Regions from separate parts of the Aminipila sp. genome, predicted to be linked through region 2. Evidence: a T-box and tRNA genes for the amino acid it is inferred to sense, from the RefSeq annotation. Region 2 holds a T-box; the other holds one or more tRNA genes.
The links. The T-box of region 2 lies ahead of thrS (threonine--tRNA ligase). A T-box ahead of a tRNA ligase gene usually reads a tRNA of that ligase, here a tRNA-Thr.

Region 1: it encodes a tRNA-Thr, which carries the amino acid that the T-box ahead of thrS (threonine--tRNA ligase) is inferred to sense. The anticodon was not compared.

Annotation. Positions count from the first base shown of each region.
Region 1 is NZ_DAMBYD010000003.1:362,944-366,369, reverse strand. Features, by position in the region: gene nudC (NAD(+) diphosphatase) at 1-778, shown strand, start outside; gene RTW14_RS05820 (permease prefix domain 1-containing protein) at 845-1,519, opposite strand; gene RTW14_RS05815 (PadR family transcriptional regulator) at 1,506-1,850, opposite strand; tRNA gene RTW14_RS05810 (tRNA-Thr) at 2,058-2,132, shown strand; gene RTW14_RS05805 (hypothetical protein) at 2,482-2,628, shown strand; gene RTW14_RS05800 (M56 family metallopeptidase) at 2,755-3,426, opposite strand, start outside.
Region 2 is NZ_DAMBYD010000014.1:81,230-84,655, forward strand. Features, by position in the region: gene thrS (threonine--tRNA ligase) at 1-1,701, opposite strand, end outside; T-box leader at 1,790-2,040, opposite strand; gene cobT (nicotinate-nucleotide--dimethylbenzimidazole phosphoribosyltransferase) at 2,100-3,170, opposite strand; gene RTW14_RS16930 (hypothetical protein) at 3,182-3,426, opposite strand, start outside.

The DNA.
Region 1 (3,426 bases), on a different contig from region 2:
TAAGAATATGGGAATGGTTAGCGAGATACAGGAAAGTGCAACGTATTTATTTTCTATAGATGACAATAAATATTTTTTAGTAAACCAACAGACCATGAAGCAGAATGTTTCAAAGGATGCTCTAACTTGTAAAGCTGAGTTAATGGATTGGCAAGGGAAAGAGACTTCGGATGGCAAAGTATTAGTCTGGCACTCGGAAACTGTTTTTCGAACCTTAGGACAAAAATGGCTGGGTTTCGTGGGCATAACGGCGGCACAGATCAATAGATGGCTATTAAATCACAAGTACTGCGGGAGGTGCGGGAAGCCATTCCAGCAAAGCAAAACAGAACGGTCTTTAGTTTGCGAGACCTGTAACATCACCGAGTATCCAAGGATTTCACCTGCCATAATAGTAGGAATTGTGGATGGCGGTAAACTTCTGCTGACTAGATATGCAGACAGACCCTACAAAAGATATGCACTGATTGCAGGATTTGGAGAAGTTGGAGAATCTTTAGAGGGGACTGTAAAACGTGAAGTTATGGAAGAGGTAGGTCTTAAAGTGAAGGACATAACTTATTATAAGAGCCAGCCATGGTCCTTCTCAGATTCGTTATTAGTAGGATTTTTCGCTAGGTTAGATGGTGACAATACCGTAACTCTTGAAGATGGCGAACTGGCGGAAGGCACTTGGTTCTCACGTGAAAAAATCCCTGTGAACAGTGAAGAAATAGCTCTTACTTCAGAAATGATCCGTTACTTTGCAGCAGGAAATGATGTGTTTAATGGTAAATAGTTCAATATAGTGTTATAACAAAGCAAAAAGCTGATGCCTATCGTATAGGAGTCAGCTTTTTATTCTTTATTTATACATTCTGCCATCTATAATTGCTGTGCTTAATCTGCTAATCATGGCTGCAACAATAAATATAATCCAGGTTGGATGCCATAAGTTCCCCAGAAAACCTACGCCAAGGTAAATGACAGTAGCGATGGAAAAAATAGTGGATTTAACAAGCATTGAAGTTCTTGTTTCTTCATTTTTGTTTATATAAAGTAATTCCTTGTAATGGCTGTCTTGTGTTCTGTAGTAAATACATATCCCGACACCACAGGCAATTAGACAGAAGAAAATTAAAAGCGAAATAGAGGAACTGTCTTTATAAAGGTCTTTCAGAAAGACATATATAAAAGGTGCAATAATAAAAAAGGTACATGCAATGGCAAGGGCAATGCCATACCTTCTTTTAAAGGAGAAGTATTCTTCTTTTAAGGAAGAGTTTTCGGGAGTACAAGAGTTGCATTCTACACCTTGTAGTTGTATATTTGAAATTCCCAGTTCTTCTTTCAGCTCTTCCATACTGCCAAAATCTGCGAGAATAATTCCGACTGCTTCGTTTTCGTTTTTTCCATCTTTTAGTAATTCCTGAAATTTTTCCTCCATATTTTCAAGCATATTCAGCTTCATTTCAACAACTTCATGCGTGTTTGGCAAGCTTGAAAACATGACTTCTATATAATTCCTAATTTGATTCATAATCTATATCCTCCCTTGTAAATACATTAATTACTTTTTTAGTTAAACTCCATTCAAGACACTTCTCGTGGTAATATTCACGTCCTGCATTTGTGATTTTATAATACATTCGTTTTCTGCCAAATGTCTCGTCCCCTTGATATGAGACTAGATAACCATTTTTCTCCAAGCGAGAAAAGGCAGAGTACAAAGTGGTTTCTTTTATGGTATAATTTCCCTCACTTTGTCGCTCAATTTCCTTAGAAATCTCATAGCCGTAGGAATCACTTCTTAGCAGAAGGTGAAGAATGATTGTATCATTGTATCCACGAATTACATCACTGCTAATCAAATGCCACACCTCCCTTTTGATTTTACTTTGTCTGTCGTAGTAATTAAAGAATAACACAATTACTACGACAGGTAAAGTACTTTTTTAAAATTTAGGAAATTTTTAGTTTGAATGTAATGGGTGTATTGCACTGCAAGAAAAAATATGGTAATATATAGGAAATTGCTCAAGAAAAAAAGAAAATAGTAAAAGCTATTTTTTATATCTGCTGGTGTGGCTCAATGGTAGAGCAGCGGTATCGTAAACCGCAGGTTGGGGGTTCGATTCCCTTCACCAGCTCCAAAACTAAAATGACATCCATAAGGGTGTCATTTTAGTTTTTTTAGAATGAAAGAGGGAATCGAACCCGAAAGGGCACGAGCGTGAAGGAGGCAGTTTGGTAAACTGCCGAATAGCGAGTGGTTCAAAGCGACTGAAAAAGGAGCTGCAGAACGGCACCTGCGGAAGCAGGTGTGTAATTCCCTTCACCAGCTCCAAAGCAAACAGCTATTAATATTTTTATATTAATAGCTGTTTCAGACTGTAGACAAGGAAATTCTCCTTTGCCTACAGTCTTTTTTTACGCAGAGACATATATTTTCTTGCATTTATGGTAAAAAAATATATATCAATACATGGAGGTGCCTGCCTTATGATGGGTAAGAAAGATTTACTTGGTCGTGACCAATTCCAAATGGTAACGTTGAATTCTCTGGTTCCGCAAAATCATATTGTTAGAAAGATAGATACTGCTGTATCCAGTTTTGCTCGTACTGATTCGTATGAGTTGATTAGGTAGTCCATAAAAAATGTGGGCTCCCATTTTCACGGAACCCACACATAGTCGTCAGAATTAGAATGGTTATTAGGTAAATACACCATCCGTGACACTGCGGAAAAATCAATCCTCCAAATCCTTGTCGCCTCAATCATTGTTGCGTGAATACTTCAAATCCTCCGATGCAAAAACGCTCGCCGGGTCAACGTATTCACCGTCAATAATCAGGCTAAAGTGTAGAAAAGGGCCTGTTGCTTCGCCGGTCGAGCCAACATAGCCGATAACATCGCCTTGCTGTACGGTATCTCTCTCTGCAAGTCCTTCTGCAGATCCAAACAATTTCGAGTAAAAAGTCTGAATACCGCCGCCGTGATTCAAAATGACATAATTACCATCCGTTTCATTATCTCCTATCTCGGCGACTGTTCCCTTATCGGCGGCAAGTACAGGTGTGCCTTCAGGTGCCGGAGTCTCAATCCCGTTACAAAACATCATTTGCTTCTTTATGGGATGCATGTGGTTACCATATGCAGCGGTAATGCGATTATACCCCGTTACAGGCCACAGATATTTCGCGTCGATATTGCTATCGTTCTGTTTATCAGCATTGACATTGATAGCATTGCCAATGTCGTTCCCTGTCGAACTGGAAGCCAATGCCAATCCTGTACCGCCGATTGCCAGGATTGCTGCAACAGCTAAAACCGCAATATACTTTTTCGTTTTCTTAACATTCAACATTCTTATCAATCTCCTTTCAATGTGCTTTTTGCTTTGGCATAAGGGAGAATAAAAAGCCGTGTTCATGCCAGAATGGTT
Region 2 (3,426 bases):
TTCCTTAACCTGCTTTGCATAATCATGATATTTTTCTGAAATAGGAAGAATACGAACCTGTTCAGGGCAAAGCCAAGTTGGGAATTTACCTGCATATTTTTCAATAAGCCATGCAAGGGTTCTTTCATAACATCCCATAGAAGTTCTATGAATGATGTAAGGTCTTTTCTTTTCTCCATCCTTATCCACATAAGACATATCAAAACGTTCTGCAAGAAACATGTCAAGCTGAATAGTAATCATAGTATCTTCCTTGCCATAAACATTCTTAGCCTGAATGTCAAGCTTAGGACCATAAAAGGCTGCTTCGCCTTCTGCTTCAGTAAATTCTATACCAATATGATTTAATATATTTCTCATCATATCCTGAACTTCATCCCACATCTCTGGTGTGCCCATATACTTTTCAGTATTCTTAGGATCCCACTTTGACATCTGGTAGGTTACATCGCCTTCCAAACCTAAAGTAGTCAGGCAGTATTTAGCAAGGTCTACACATGCTTTAAATTCCTCTTCTATCTGATCAGGTCTAACGATTAAATGACCCTCTGAAATAGTAAATTGACGAACACGAGTTAGTCCGTGCATTTCACCCGAATCTTCATTTCTAAATAAAGTTGAAGTTTCGCCGTAACGTAAAGGCAGATCTCTATAAGATTTTTGACTCTGCTTATATACATAGTACTGGAATGGACATGTCATAGGCCTTAGTGCAAACACTTCTGCATTTTCATCTTCATCATCACCTAATACAAACATACCTTCTTTGTAATGTGCCCAGTGATCCGAAATGATATATAATTCTCTCTTAGCCATAAGAGGAGTCTTTGTTCTAACATACCCTCTTCTTTCTTCTTCATCTTCAATCCATCTCTGTAATGTCTGAATCATCTTTGCACCCTTTGGCATTAATAGAGGAAGTCCCTGTCCAATAACGTCAACAGTTGCAAATAGTTCCATTTCGCGGCCTAACTTATTGTGATCACGCTTTTTGATGTCTTCAAGATAAACCAAGTATTCGTTTAGTTCTTCCTTCTTTGTAAATGCTGTACCATAAATTCTAGTAAGCATCTTGTTTTTTTCGCTGCCTCTCCAGTAAGCACCAGAAGATGAAATAAGCTTAAATGCCTTAATTGGCTTTGTTGTCATCAGATGAGGACCTGCACATAAATCTACAAATTCACCCTGACTATAGAAAGAAATAACAGCATCTTCAGGTAAATCCTGAATCAATTCAACCTTGTAAGGCTCTCCCTTTTCTTCCATAAATTTGATAGCTTCTGTCCTTGGCATGGTAAACATTTCAAGTTTATTACCTTCTTTTATGATTTTCTTCATTTCTGCTTCAATTTTATCTAAATCTTCTCTGGAAAACGGTGCATACTCAAAATCATAGTAGTATCCAGTATCAATTGAAGGTCCAATTGCAAGCTTTGCTTCAGGATATAGTCGCTTTACTGCTTCAGCAAGAACATGTGAGCAAGTATGACGGTATGCTGCAAGTCCTTTTGGGTCATTTGCTGTTAAAATATTTAACTCACAATCCTTATCAATAACAGTTCTTAAATCTACTACTTTACCATTAACTTCACCTGCACATGCCATTCTAGCAAGTCCTTCGCTAATATCTGCTGCTATATCTATAACAGCTTTTGATTCACTGTACTCTTTAAAAGAGCCATCTTTTAATGTAATCTTCATTTAACTAATTCCTCCTGTTAAAAATTATTTTTTGATTCAGCAGGTGAGATTATTCTGCAATAAAAAATCCCCTCCTGCATAAACTGCAGAAAGGGACGAGTTATCTGTTCTCGCGGTTCCACCCTAATTGCTTAGTAATCTCCTATTCAATATATCCTTTATTTTGTGATATATGTTCTAAGATTTTACAAAACCACTCTTCTTGATTATAACGGAATCACCGGACCTGATTGGGGCCACTCCGAGGTAGTTTTCAAATGGTTTTTATTAAAGCCTTTCCAGCCTCCGGCTTCTCTCTGTAAATATCTCCCACTCTACTCTTCTCATCAACGCATTAAAAATATTAAACTAAACTTAATTATATCACTTGAATACTTTTTTTCAACCCCTAAATTTATTTATTTTCTAATGTCTATTCTATAGGATTGATCATATTTTATATCATCAAATGTAGCCATGTTATTCATAACAGCACATGATGCTGATATGATATGAAAGGCTAACGCACATCCTGTGCCCTCACCCAATCTCATATCCATTTCCAAAATTGGCTCCATTTCAAGTTCTTTAAAAATCAAATCATAAACTGGCTCTTTTGATTTATGGCTTGAGAAAATAAAGTCCTTTACTGAGGGATTCATCTGTGCTGCTACATAAGCGGAAAGCGCTGATATTACACCATCAATAACAATTGGAACTCTAAAATATGCTGCACCTAAGAAACATCCCACCATACCGGCTATATCAAGTCCTCCCACCTTTGCAATCACATCAATAGGATCCTTTGGATCCGGATTATTCAGTTTAATGGCATCACTTATAACCTGTTTTTTATGTATTAAAGCTTCATCTGTAAGTCCTCCACCTTTACCAACGGCATTTTCAGATGATTCTCCTGTCATCGTCATAAATACGGCACTTGTTGAACTAGTGTTTCCAATCCCCATTTCCCCTGTACCGATAAGCTGGTATCCTTCTGAAACAGCCAGCTCAACCATTTCTATACCAACCTCTATAGCTTTCACAGCTTCTTCACGACTCATAGCAGGACCCTTAGCAAAATTGTCTGTACCATATTTGATTTTTTTGTTGTATACTTTATCATTGTTATAATCAGACATAATACCTATGTCAACAACCTTTATATCTGCTCCTGCATGTGCTGATAATACGCCCATACCGCAGATGCCTTTTGTCATATTCATTCCCTGAATTAAAGTTATATCCTGTGGAGTTCCTGCAACTCCTTCGGCACATATACCATTATCTGCTACCATTACGATGGAGCACTTTTTTTCTACGCTATTATTAACCTTTCCTGTAATACCAGCCATTTTAACGGCCATTGTTTCAAGTTTCCCCAAACTACCAAGAGGCTTAATTAAACTATCCATGTGTTTCTGCGCTTCATCTACAGCTTTTTCATCTGCTCCCTTTATCCCTTTTAAAACTTCATCTAATGTTTTCATCTGCTTTCCTCCTAAAAGTCTGGATTAATTCCATATATCTGTACAATTTCAAACAAATCACTTGAGGCTATATCTGCTGGAGTGACAATTAGACCTCCGTCACTATCAACGTCATAACCAAACTGTTTATAAACATACCAAACCAAATGAGAGCAGTTCGTACTACGAAGGTCATCACTTTTAATGTTAGATAATTCAGGAAGAATCCCATACTTTATATCTAAGCATTTCTCTTGTACATATTCCGCCAGTAATT